Linked DNA regions of Blastochloris tepida. The protein of the gene in region 1 interacts with the protein of each later gene in a pairwise test. Links are inferred from orthologs where the notes say so. Each region holds a gene or a part of one and is shown in the gene's direction. Other genes may lie near its edges.

Region 1 (6,450 bases):
GCCGGTGCGCGCTTTTGCGAGGAATGCTCTGAGTTGCCGAGTTGTCGCATTCCCTTCCGCGAAACCGGTTCCCACTTTTGCGCAGAATGCTCTAAGCCTGTCGGCAAAGGCCCCTCCGGTCCGGGTTCGAGACGAACGCCCGGCGGGGCCTCTGCCAAGCGATCCCCCGGTCCGTGTCGACCGGCCATCAAGGAGCCCCCGACCAATGACGCTCTTTTCCCTCACGGCGCGGACGGCCATGGCCGGCTTGGCGCTGCTCGCTGCCGCCGCTGTCGCCGCGCCGGCCTGGGCACAAACGGCCGCGCCGCTGACGCGCGAGGATGTCGAGAAGATCGTCCGCGAGACGATCGTGAAGAACCCGGAAATCCTCCAGGAGGCGCTGCAGGAGCTCGAGAAGCGCGCCAATGCCGACGAGGAGAAGCGCCGCAAGCAGGCGCTGTCCGCCAATCGCGATCAGCTGCTCAACTCGCCGAAGAGCGTCGTTATCGGCAACCCCAAGGGCGATGTCACGATTGTAGAGTTCTTCGACTACAATTGTGGGTTCTGCAAGCGCGCGCTCTCCGACCTCGTCGAACTGGTCAAGAGCGACGCCAATCTCAAGGTGGTGCTGAAGGACTTCCCGGTGCTCGGCGAGTCCTCGGTGCAGGCCGCCACGGTGGCGCTCGCCGCCAAGCTGCAGGCGACCCCGGCCAAGTATTTCGAGTTCCACCAGAAGCTGATGGGCGGCCGCGGCGAGGCGACGCGCGAGCGCGCGATGGCGGTGGCCAAGGAGGTCGGCTTCGACATGGCCCGCCTGACCAAGGACATGGAGTCGCCCGAGGTGATGGCGACGCTGCAGGAGAATTTCCGGCTGGCCCAGGATCTCGGCCTCACTGGAACGCCGAGCTATGTGGTCGGCGGCGAGGTGGTGGTCGGCGCCGTCGGGCTGGAGAAGCTGCGCGAGCAGCTGCGGGCGGCGCGCGCGGCCTGCCCGGAAAAGGACTGCTGAACGGAGACGCACTGATTCGAGCATGTCCGGGCGCCAGAAGCGGGGCCGCCGCATCGTCGCGGCCCCGTTCAGGCCAGCCGGACGCGCCCCCGCCCGCATCGGCGCAAAGCCTGTCAATGCCAAAAAAGTCTGAAAGTGCATGCCTGTCGGCCGGACATCCCGGCCCGACGCCGGGCGCCCGGAAATCCACGGGGCGGGCGGGTCGATACAGGCCGCTTTTCACCGGACACATCCATGCCTATAAGAGCGCCGGCGGGCGAACCGGTCGGCCGCGCCAGATGGGTCCGATGGTTGCAGTCTGCAATGGGTGCGATCATCGTCTTCTCGGAATCGGCTGTGGGCCGGATGGAAGCGCGCTCGCCGCGGCGCATCGGCATGACGGCGAGATCGGTCCGGCCGAGACGTATCCTGCGCGAAATCCCCCCGCGCATACGTGTTCAGTGCTCATTCGCGGCGAGCCGACCGCTCCGCCAAGCTGAAGGCGACGGTCTGAACCGGCGCCGGGAGATAGAATGTTGAAGCCCAAACCCGCCATCGATCCTGCCTTGATCCGCGAACTCGCGGAGCTGCTCAACGACACCGACCTCACCGAGGTCGAAGTGCAGCAAGGCGAACTGCGTATCCGCGTTGCCCGCAACATCCAGCTCGCGCCGTTCCCGGCGGCGATGTCGACCAATGCCGTCACCGTCGCGGCGCCGGCGCCGATTCCAGCCGTCGCAGCGGCGGCGGCCGTCGAGGCCGTCGCCGATCTGACCGCCCACCCGGGCTTGGTGAAGTCGCCGATGGTTGGCACCGCCTATCGCGCGCCGGAGCCGGGCTCCAAGGCGTTCGTCGACATCGGCACGCAGGTGAAGGAAGGTCAGACCCTCCTGATCATCGAAGCAATGAAGACGATGAACGCGATTCCCGCGCCGCGCGCCGGCACGGTGACGCAGATCCTTGTCGGCGACGCCCAGCCGGTCGAATACGGCGAGCCGTTGATGATCATCGAGTGACGATCGCGCCCCCCGGGCATCGCCCGGAGGAAATGAGGCTCGCATGTTCACGAAAATCCTGATCGCCAATCGCGGCGAGATCGCGCTCCGCATTCTGCGCGCCTGCAAGGAGCTCGGCATCTCCACCGTCGCCGTCCATTCGACGGCCGATGCCGACGCCATGCACGTCAAGCTCGCCGATGAGAGCGTGTGCATCGGCCCGCCGCCGGCCAAGGACAGCTATCTCAACGTGCCCCAACTGCTGGCGGCGTGCGAGATCACCGGCGCCGAGGCGGTGCATCCGGGCTACGGCTTCCTGTCGGAGAATGCGCGCTTCGCCGAGATCCTCGCCGACCATCACATCGGCTTCATCGGCCCCAAGCCCGAGCACATCCGGCTGATGGGCGACAAGATCGAGGCCAAGCGCACCGCCAAGCGGCTCGGCATCCCGTGCGTGCCGGGCTCGGAGGGCGGCATCACCGACGATGTCGATGCCCGCCGGATCGCCGCCGACATCGGCTATCCGGTGCTGATCAAGGCGGCGGCCGGCGGCGGCGGCCGCGGCATGAAGGTGGCGCGCACCGAGGCCGATCTCGACGTCGCGCTGGCCACCGCCCGCTCCGAGGCCAAGGCGGCCTTCGGTGACTCGACGGTCTATATCGAGAAGTATCTGGAGAAGCCGCGCCACATCGAGATCCAGGTGCTGGGCGACGGCCGCGGCAACGCCGTCCATATCGGCGAGCGCGACTGCTCGCTGCAGCGCCGCCACCAGAAAGTATGGGAGGAAAGCCCCTCCCCGGCCCTCAATGTCGACGCCCGCAACCGCATCGGCGAGGTCGTCGCCGACGCCATGCGCAAGCTGAAATACCTGTCGGCCGGGACGGTGGAATTCCTGTACGAGAACGGCGAATTCTACTTCATCGAGATGAACACCCGTATCCAGGTCGAGCATCCGGTGACCGAGATGGTCACCGGCATCGATCTGCTCAACGAGCAGATCCGGCTCGCCGCCGGCCTGCCGCTGTCGATCACCCAGGACGACATCGTGATCAACGGCCACGCCATCGAGTGCCGGCTCAATGCCGAGAACCCGACCACCTTCCGCCCTTCTCCTGGCAAGATCACCTATTTCCACCCGCCGGGGGGCCTGGGCGTGCGCGTCGATTCGGCGGTCTATCAGGGCTACACCATCCCGCCCTATTACGACTCGCTGGTCGGCAAGCTGATCGTCCACGGCAAGACCCGCAACGAGTGCCTGATGCGGCTGCGCCGCGCCTTGGACGAGATCGTGGTCGACGGCGTGGAGACCACCGCGCCGCTGTTCCGCACGCTGGTGCGCCACCCCGACATCGCCAACGGCCAATACGACATCCATTGGCTGGAGCATTTCCTGGCCGGCTCGCCCGACATCTGAGCGTTTCGGCCGGCGGCGAACGCTTCGCCGTACCCTGCTGCGATGCTGCCGCGATGTGCTATGGTCGTCGCGGCTCTTCGCTGGGGGGCGGAGATATCTGGCCATGACGCGCGGCTTCACCGGACAGGTGGACATCACGCCCGAAGTTCTGCTGAAGGCCTATGCCTGCGGCATCTTTCCGATGGCCGAGAGTGCCGAGGATCCGGGCCTGTACTGGATCGAGCCGGAACGGCGCGGCATTATTCCGCTGGACGGCCTGCATGTGAGCCGGCGCCTCGCCCGCACCATCCGCTCCGACCGGTTCGAGGTGCGGGTCGACCACGATTTCGAGGGCGTGCTCGACGGTTGCTCGGAACCGGCGCCGGGGCGCATGCGCACCTGGATCAATGCGCGCATCCGCCGGCTCTATCGCGATCTGTTCGATCTCGGGCACTGCCACTCGGTCGAAGCCTACCGCGACGGGCTGCTGGTCGGCGGGCTCTATGGGGTTGCGATCGGCCGCGCCTTCTTCGGCGAGAGCATGTTCCACGTCGAGACCGACGCCTCCAAGGTGGCGCTGGTGCACCTCGTGGCGCTGCTCCTTGTCGGCGGCTTCACCCTGCTCGACACCCAGTTCTCCACCCGCCATCTGGAGAGCTTCGGCTGCATCGAGGTGTCACGGCACCAGTACCATCGGCTGCTCGAACAGGCGCTCGCCGGACGCGCCGATTTCCGTTCCGCCGCGCGCCGGCCGATGCCGGGTGCCGCCGCGCTCGCCATCGTGCAATCGGCCAATGAGCGCCGCTCCGATCCGGGCTGAGGCTGCCTGCCGGAGCCGCCGATTCTGCTGCCACTTCAAGCCATGACCGAACGGAAGACCAACTTTTTTCCGTTCTGAGCATATTTTGCGTATGCTCGCTATCGACGAGATGACTTCGCCGCCCAATTACTGTGGTTGCCAAAAATCCTGAGGAGGCAGCAATGCAGCGTCTGAACAAGGCCGTTCACGTCATCTTCCGCGTGGCCCTGCTGGCCCTGGTCGCAATGGTCAGCGTGCCGACCCCGTCGGAAGCGGCGACGGGCACGGTACGGGCGGTCATCACCCGCGGCGGCTTCATCATCGGCGTCGGCGGCGGCGAAGGCACGCTCACCTTCAAGGGGCGCCTCTATCCGCTGCGTTTCGGCGGCATCAGCGCGGGTGCCATCATCGGTGCGTCGCAGTCGGAACTGGTCGGCCGAGCCTTCAATCTGCGCCGGGCGTCCGACATCGCCGGCACCTACACCGCCATCGGCGCAGGTGCGTCTTTTGCCGGTGGTGCCGGTGCGGTCCGTCTGCAGAATTCGAACGGCGTGATCCTCGAACTGTCCGGTCAGCGGGTGGGCTTCGACATTTCCGCCGGCCTCAGCGGCATGTCGGTGAGCCTGCGTTAGAGCATTCTCCGGTCGCGTCGCGACCGACCGAGTCGGTGAGAATCCGAGTTGGATTTCGGGGCGCAGCCGGTGGGCTGCGCCCTTTTTCCATTTGGCGGGCGCGCCGCACGCTCGATCGCGCGCATCTGGACGGCCGCGTGCAAACAGCCGCGGGAGCGCGCCGGTCCCTGCCCGGTTCGCACCGATCCGTGCAAACGCCCGCGGACGAGGCCAGAGTTCCCGACCGCGTCCGGACGGGCCGACGGCACGTCCCCTGCCCGTCGCCGATGTATTGCCCGACGGTGCGGTGGCGCCGGCAAAGGCGCTCCAGGTTGCACTGCAAGACCGCCATGTGCATTGCAGAGCGGCGGTGTCCAATTACGCCATGAGGGGCCGTTTTGACCGGCTTCAACTGGCCTGCTGCCGCCGGTTTCGGTGGAAAGCTCGACGGCAGCAGCGCTCCCCTGCCAATTCCGTTGCGGACGGACAATCAACGACAAGTCCTCTGCTTTATTGTTACGTCGATGTGCGGAATTTTGACTTCACATTGGAAATGTACCATTTCGAATATGGACTTGCGCTGTTGACCTCGGCGCGCGGTTGACTATGAATCGTGGCTGCGGATGCGGCATACTTCAGGTGTGCCGTGTGGGCTGGCATTCTGCTTCCGGCAGCGGGAGTTCCGGCAATCGGAGTCCGGGGCTCCGGCATGGTCGGCCCGGATTTCGTATGAGGGGATGACGATTGTGACTGTGGCGGGCCAGCGGAGATTGGACGTTTCCCATGGCGGCAGCGCGCGGATGGCGCGCGGCACGCAGGCCGAACGGATGTCCGGGGTGAGGCGGGCGCTGCTGTCGATCCTCCTTCCAGCCCTGCTGTGGTCGCCGAACGTGGCGGCCGCTCAAGTGCAGCCGGAGCCGCCGCAGGTCCATCAAACGCACGCCCCCGCCATCGCTGCGCCACCCGCGCCGGCAGTAGCGGAACCTACGTCCCCGCCCGCTCCCTCCCCGGCGACAGAGGCTCCCTCGGCGACAGCACCAACGGCGGCGCCTCTCCCCACTGCTGCAGCCCCCGCTGCCGCGCCGTCGATCGACAGGCCCGCCGACCTGCCGCGCGATCTGTCGCCGCTCGGCATGTTCCTGGCGGCCGACATCGTAGTGCAGGTGGTGATGGTCGGCCTGTTGCTGGCCTCGGTGCTGACCTGGACGGTGTGGCTCGCCAAGACGGTCGAACTCACCGCCGCGCGCCGGCGCGTCCGTGCCGATCTGGAGGTGCTGGAAGACTCGGCCACGCTTGATGCCGCGCTGGCGCGACTCGTGCCGCAGGACGGCGCGGTGACGGCGCTGGCCCGCGCCGCAGCCGTCGAGATCGACGCATCGGGCGAGCTTGCGGCGGCCGGCATCAAGGAGCGCATCCTCTCCCGCCTTGAGCGCATCGAGGCCGCAGCCAGCCGCCGGATCGCGCGCGGCACCGGAATCCTGGCCACCATCGGCTCGACCGCGCCGTTCGTCGGCCTGTTCGGCACGGTGTGGGGCATCATGAACAGCTTCATCGGCATCTCGAAGGCGCAGACCACCAATCTGGCGGTGGTGGCGCCCGGCATCGCCGAGGCGCTGCTCGCAACGGCGCTCGGTCTGGTCGCCGCCATCCCGGCGGTGATGATCTACAATGCCTTCGCGCGCCAG
Region 2 (6,588 bases), 580 kb from region 1 along the record:
GCGGCGCGGCCCAGAACCCGGTTCAAGACAAGCGCAGCGAGGCGGCCCCCGCTCTCCCGGCGCCCGCTGCCGCGCCCGCCCCCGCCGCTGCGCCGAGCCCGGCCCCGGTGGCGGCCGGCCCAGCCGCGGCGTCGCCCAGGCGGGTGTGGCTCGGCCGCTTCTCGATCGAGCCGCCGGCCGGCTGGTCCGATGTCAGCGACCGCGGCACCGGCGCGGTGACGCTGGCGCGGCCGGACTCGGTGGCGCGAATCGACATGTCGCTGCTGCCGGCCGGCGAGCCGATGCCGAGCGAGGGCCTGGAGGAGGTCGAGCAGACGGTGATCGCCGATCAGCCGGCCACCCGCCTGTTGGTGCGGGGCGCCGGAACGCAGGCGATGTTCTACATCTTCGACGAGGCGGACGCCGCCGGCGCCCGCCTGACCCTGGTGCTGACGACGGTGGGCGAGGTTTCCGGCGCGCTTGCGCTGTTCGAGACCGTCGCCGAGAGCCTCCGTGCCGATCTGCCGCCGCCTGCCGGCACCGCGCAGGGCGCCCAAAGTTTGTCCCCGGCCGGCGACGACGAGCTGGACCAGGATCCGTTCGCCGGCCTCGATCTGGATTGAGCCGCGAGGCTCCGGTAGGTTTCGACCGCAGCGGGTGCCGGTCGGGCCGGCGCGCCACGATCACGCCACAGAGCCGCACGAAGGTCGCCGCGCCATTTCCATTGCTTCAGGTCGGCTGTATGCCGGTGGCGTCGCCGCAGGGCCGCCGAGGCCGGCCGGCGGAGGCGATGCGGTCATGAAAGACGCACTGCGCTCAGGACAGTTGTTCGGGATCGTTGCGTTCAGGATAGAGGTGCGATGAGCAAGTTCACGATCGGTCGACGCGCGTTGGCGGTCGGATTGCTGGCGGCGATGCTGCCGCTCGGCGGCTGCTTCACCCAGACCCTGCAGCGCGGCTATGTGATGCCGGAAAACGCGCTGGAGCAGGTGCCGATCGGCTCCACCCAGGAGCAGGTGCTGATCGTGCTCGGCACGCCGTCCACCGTCGCCACGCTGAACGGCGAGGTGTTCTACTACATCTCGCAGACGGCGAAGCAGAGCGCCGCCTTCATGCAGCCCAAGATCGTCGATCAGCGGGTGCTGGCGGTCTATTTCGATCCCAAGTCGCGCCGGGTGCAGCGGGTCGCCAATTACGGCCTGCAGGACGGCAAGGTGTTCGACTTCATCAGCCGCACCACCACCGCCGGCGGCGAGGAACTGTCGTTCCTGCGCCAGATCCTGAGCGCCAACAAGAGCTCGTGAGACGGTTTCCGGTCGATCCCTTCGGGATACCGGAAACGGTCACCGGTCGGACGCGGCTTGGCGCGGTCTGGCAGCCGCCCGATCGTCCGCTCCGCAACCATGGCCTGTGCGGCAAGACCGCCGCCAGTGCGGCTAACGCCTTGGCGCACCTTGCCCGCCGTGGTAAGCGACCGCTTCGGCCGTACGGCGCGGGGTGTCCGCGTGCGTCGACCGGATCAACGCAACCATGAGTAAGGGGAGCGTGGCCATGTCGGTTTCCGACGTCGAGCGCAGCCGGCCGCTATCCAACAGCTTCTTCACCGCCTCGCTGGCCGAGGCCGATCCCGAGATCGCCTCCGCCATCGCCAAGGAGCTGAAGCGGCTGCAGGACCATATCGAGCTCATCGCGTCGGAGAACATCGTCTCGCAGGCGGTGCTCGAGGCCCAGGGCTCGATCATGACGAACAAGTACGCCGAGGGGTATCCCGGCCGGCGCTACTATGGCGGCTGCGAGTTCGTCGACATCGCCGAGACCATTGCGATCGACCGCGCCAAGAAGCTGTTCGGCTGCGCCTTCGCCAATGTCCAGCCCAATTCCGGCAGCCAGGCGAACCAGGGCGTGTTCCTGGCGCTGCTGAAGCCCGGCGACACCTTCATGGGGCTCGACCTCTCCGCCGGGGGCCACCTCACCCATGGCAGCGCCGTCAACATGTCCGGCAAGTGGTTCAACGTGGTGCCCTACAATGTGCGCCCCGAGGACCAGTTGATCGACATGGAGGCGGTCGAGAAGCTCGCCCGCGAGCACAGGCCGAAGCTGATCCTGGCCGGCGGCTCGGCCTATGCCCGCCACTGGGACTTCGCCCGCTTCCGCCAGATCTGCGACGAGATCGGCGCCATCTTCATGGTCGACATGGCCCATTTCGCCGGGCTGGTGGCGGGCGGTGCCCATCCCTCGCCGTTCCCGCACGCCCATGTCGTGACCTCGACCACCCACAAGACGCTGCGCGGCCCGCGCGGCGGCCTGATCCTCACCAATGACGAGGACATCGCCAAGAAGATCAATTCGGCGATCTTCCCCGGCCTGCAGGGCGGCCCGCTGATGCACGTGATCGCCGCCAAGGCGGTGGCGTTCGGCGAGGCGCTGCGCCCCGAATTCCGCACCTATGCCGCGCAGGTGGTCGAGAACGCCAAGGTGCTGGCGGCGACGCTGCTGGAAGCCGGCTTCGCGCTGGTCACCGGCGGCACCGACAACCATCTGCTGCTGGTCGACCTGCGGCCGAAGGCGCTCACCGGCAAGGCGGCGGAGGCCGCGCTGGGGCGCGCCCACCTGACCTGCAACAAGAACGGCATCCCGTTCGACCCCGAGAAGCCGATGGTCACCTCGGGCATCCGGCTCGGCACGCCGGCCGCCACCAGCCGCGGCTTCGGCCCGGCCGAGTTCAGGAAGGTCGGCGAGCTGATCGCCGAGGCGCTCGACGGGCTGTCGAAGAACGGCGAGTCCGGCAATGGCGCGGTCGAGTCGGCGGTGGCCGCCAAGGTCGGCGAGCTGACCCGGCGCTTCCCGGTCTACGGACAGTGACCTCATGACAGGGCGGCGCGGGTCATGAAGTGCCCCTTCTGCGGCAGCCTGGACACCCAGGTGAAGGACTCGCGCCCGTCCGAGGACGGCACGGCGGTGCGCCGCCGCCGGGTATGCCCCGATTGCGGCGCGCGCTTCACCACCTTCGAGCGGGTGCAGCTTCGCGAACTCACCGTGCTCAAGCGCTCGGGCCGGCGCGTGCCGTTCGACCGCGAGAAGCTACGCCGCTCCATCGCCATCGCGCTGCGCAAGCGCCCGGTCGAGGAGGAGCGGATCGACCGGCTGGTCTCCGACATCGTCCGCCAACTTGAGAGCCAGGGCGAGAACGAGATCGAGTCCGAGGCGATCGGCCAATTGGTGATGCAGCGCCTGCGCGACATCGACACCGTGGCCTATGTCCGCTTCGCCTCGGTCTACCGCAATTTCCGCGATCCCAAGGATTTCGAGGATCTGCTCGGCGAGATCGCCCACGCGGCGGCAGCCGGCGCCGATCGGCCATGACCGCCGCGACCGCTCCGCACCACCCCGCCGCCCGCCCCGCATCCGAGACCACGGCTGACGATCTGCGGCTGATGGCGGCGGCGATCGCGCTGGGCGATGCCGCGCGCGGCACCACGTGGCCCAATCCGGCGGTCGGTGCGCTGGTGGTGCGCATCGAGGACGGCGTCCCGGTGATCGTCGGCCGCGGCTGGACCCAGCCCGGCGGGCGACCCCACGCCGAGGTGGTGGCGCTGGCGCAGGCCGGGGCGGCGGCGAAGGGCGCCACCCTCTACGTGTCGCTGGAGCCCTGCGCCCATTTCGGCAAGACCCCGCCCTGCGCCGACGCCATCATCAAGGCCGGCATCGCCCGCGTGGTCGCATCCGTCGGCGATCCCGACCCCCGCACGGCAGGTGCCGGCTTCGCCAAGCTCGAAGCGGCCGGCATCGAAGTCACGCGCGACGTGCTGCGGGCGGAGGGCCTGCGCTCGCACGCCGGCCACATTCGCCGGGTTCAGGACGGCCGTCCGCACGTGATGCTGAAGCTCGCGGTCTCGGCCGACGGCAAGGCGGCGCTGCCCGGGCCGCGGCCGGCTGTGATCACCGGCGAGGCGGCGCGCGCCCGCGTGCATATGCTGCGGGCATTGTCGGATGCGATCCTGGTCGGCATCGGCACGGTGCTGGCCGACGATCCCGACCTCACCTGCCGCCTGCCGGGGCTGGCACACCGTTCGCCGGTGCGGGTGGTGCTCGACGACGGGCTGCGGCTGCCGCCCACCTCGCGCCTCGTCCGAAGCGCCGGCACCGTGCCGGTGTGGGTGATCGCCGCCGCGGACGCCGATCATGCCCGGGAGCAGGCGCTGACCCAGGCCGGCGTCGAGGTGATGCGGGTCGGGCGCGGTGCCGACGTCCGGCTGGACCTTGCCCAGGCGCTGGCGCTGCTCGCCACCCGCGGCATCACCCGGCTGATGGTCGAGGGCGGGCCCACCGTCGCGGCCGCCCTGCTCAAGGCCGATCTCGTCGACGAGACGGTGGTGTTCGAAAGCCCCGTCCGGCTGGGCGAGGACGCCCTGCCGGCGCTGGCCGGCCTGCCGCTCGGCATGCTTTCTGCTTCCCCGGCCCTGAACGCCGTCGAGCGGGTGCCGGTCGGCGCCGACCTCATGACGGTCGCAAGGAGACCCTGAATGTTCACCGGCATCGTCACCGACATCGGCGAGGTGGTCGCCGTCCAGGACCGCGACACGCTGCGCCGCCTCACCGTCGCCTGCCGCTATCCGGCGGCCTCGATCGCCCTCGGCGCCTCGATCTGCCACTGCGGCATCTGCATGACCGTGGTCGAGATCGGCGAGCAGGACGGCCGCACCGTCTATGCCGTGGATGCCGCGGCCGAGACGCTGCGGCTGACCACCGCCGGCACCTGGCAGGTGGGAACCCGCCTCAATCTCGAACGCTCGCTGAAGATCGGCGACGAGCTTGGCGGCCACATCGTCACCGGCCATGTCGACGGGCTGGCCGAGGTGATCTCGCGCCGCGACGCCGATGCGCAGGCGACCTTCGTCATCCGCGCCCCGAAGGCGCTTGCCCGCTTCATCGCCGCCAAGGGCTCGGTGGCGCTCGACGGCACGTCGCTGACGGTCAACACGGTCGAAAACGACGACTTCTCGGTGCATATCATCCCGCACACCCTGGCGGTAACCACCTGGGGCGCGGTGAAGGCCGGCGACCGGTTGAATCTGGAGGTGGATCTGATGGCGCGCTATGCCGCGCGCCTTGCCGAGGCGCGCTGATCCGCGTATTCCCGGGCACAAACCCGGAAAATACCCCTGATGATCGTCACCTCTTCCAGCGCGGCCGCGGAGGCCGAGCAACCCATTCCCGGCGCCCGTATTCTCGTGGTCGAGGCGCGCTTCTACGAGTCGCTCGCCGACCTGCTGCTCGACGGCGCCATGCGCCGGCTTCAGGCGGCCGGCGTGCAGGTCGATCGCGTCACCGTGCCCGGCTCGCTGGAGATCCCGGCGGCCGCAGCCATTCTGCTCGACGCGGCGGCGGCCCGCCTTGAGCCCTATGACGGCGTGCTGGCGCTCGGCTGCGTGATTCGCGGCGAGACTTCGCACTACGACATCGTCGCCAACGAATCGGCGCGCGGCCTGATGGATCTGGCGGTCGCCCGCGCGCTGCCGGTGGTCAACGGCATCCTCACCGTCAACACCGAGGCGCAGGCGACCGAGCGCGCCGAGCCCGCGCGGCTCGACAAGGGCGGCCATGCCGCCGCTGCCGTGCTGTCGCTGGTGCGGCTCAAGCGCGGCCTCGTGATGCCGGAGCGCGTGTCATGAGTTCCGCGCCCGACAAGCCTGCCGCTCCCAAATCGCCCTCGCCGCGCCGCGTCGCGCGGGCCGGCGCCCGCCTCAATGCGGTGCAGGCGCTCTACCAGATGGATCTGGCGGCGACGCCGACCGCCGACGTGTTCGCCGAGTTCGAAAGCCACTGGATCGGCCGCGAGGTCGAGGGCGTCACCCATCCGGATGCCGAGATCGCCTTCTTCCGCGATCTCGTCGAGGGCGTGGTGCGCGAGCAGCGCCGCATCGACCCGCTGATCGACGCCACCCTCAGCGGCGGCTGGCCGCTCAAGCGCGTCGAGGCCGTGCTGCGGGCGCTGCTGCGTTCCGGCTGCTACGAATTGATGTCCCGCCCCGATATTCCCGCACGGGTTGTCGTGTCACAATATGTCGACGTCGCCAGCGCGTTCCTGGAGCAGGAGGAAACCTCGATGGCCAATGCCGTTCTCGACGCGCTGGCCCGCAAGCTGCGCGCGGCCGAATTCACCGACGAGGGCGGCCGTTGAGATGACCATGGAGCTGAAGGTGCCGCCTCCAGACGGCGCTGCCGCAGCCCCCGGCGCGGAGGCTGCCGCCGCGCCGAGGCCGGCGCCTTCGGCTTCGACTGCAGACGAACCCGCACCGGCCGCGCCCGTCCCGGCCGCCCTGCCCTTCGATTTCGGGCCGCTCGATCTGCGGCCGCTGGAGCCCGGCGCGCTCGATTTGGGGCCGCTCGATCTCGGGCCGCTCGATCTCGGGCCGTTCGATCCCGGCCTGTTCGAGTCCGCCGTCGCCAAGGAGACGCCCGCGGCGGAAACGTCCCCGACCGAGACACCGGCGAGCGAGACGCCTGAGAGCGAAAAGCCCGAAGCGGAGACGGCAAAGGCCGAAGCGCCGGCCGCCGATGTGCCGGCCGCCGGCCCGCCGGCGCGCGAGCCTCGCCCGGAGACTCCGG

The links.
Region 2: the proteins of accC (region 1) and ribD interact in binary tests that used the Escherichia coli proteins (3 or more experiments, as listed by UniProt). The link is inferred for Blastochloris tepida from one-to-one orthologs.

What each region holds. Positions count from the first base shown.
Region 1 is NZ_AP018907.1:1,674,213-1,680,662, forward strand. Bases 1,398-4,201 are described here. They hold accC (acetyl-CoA carboxylase biotin carboxylase subunit), read left to right. Parts: upstream 1,398-2,026; coding sequence 2,027-3,376; downstream 3,377-4,201. Other genes in these bases: accB (acetyl-CoA carboxylase biotin carboxyl carrier protein), read left to right, coding at 1,501-1,983; aat (leucyl/phenylalanyl-tRNA--protein transferase), read left to right, coding at 3,480-4,175. In the rest of the region: BLTE_RS07720 (DsbA family protein), read left to right, coding at 206-988; BLTE_RS07740 (hypothetical protein), read left to right, coding at 4,337-4,786; tonB-system energizer ExbB, read left to right, coding at 5,503-6,450. UniProt on the Escherichia coli protein: This protein is a component of the acetyl coenzyme A carboxylase complex; first, biotin carboxylase catalyzes the carboxylation of the carrier protein and then the transcarboxylase transfers the carboxyl group to form malonyl-CoA.
Region 2 is NZ_AP018907.1:2,254,612-2,261,199, forward strand. The notes cover bases 2,479-5,420. They hold ribD (bifunctional diaminohydroxyphosphoribosylaminopyrimidine deaminase/5-amino-6-(5-phosphoribosylamino)uracil reductase RibD), read left to right. Parts: upstream 2,479-3,338; coding sequence 3,339-4,502; downstream 4,503-5,420. Other genes in these bases: glyA (serine hydroxymethyltransferase), read left to right, coding at 2,479-2,841; nrdR (transcriptional regulator NrdR), read left to right, coding at 2,866-3,342; BLTE_RS10480 (riboflavin synthase), read left to right, coding at 4,503-5,105; ribH (6,7-dimethyl-8-ribityllumazine synthase), read left to right, coding at 5,148-5,420. Also shown: BLTE_RS18295 (hypothetical protein), read left to right, coding at 1-602; BLTE_RS10460 (outer membrane protein assembly factor BamE), read left to right, coding at 840-1,283; more of glyA, read left to right, coding at 1,531-2,478; more of ribH, read left to right, coding at 5,421-5,651; transcription antitermination factor NusB, read left to right, coding at 5,648-6,160; thiL (thiamine-phosphate kinase), read left to right, coding at 6,162-6,588. UniProt on the Escherichia coli protein: Converts 2,5-diamino-6-(ribosylamino)-4(3h)-pyrimidinone 5'-phosphate into 5-amino-6-(ribosylamino)-2,4(1h,3h)-pyrimidinedione 5'-phosphate.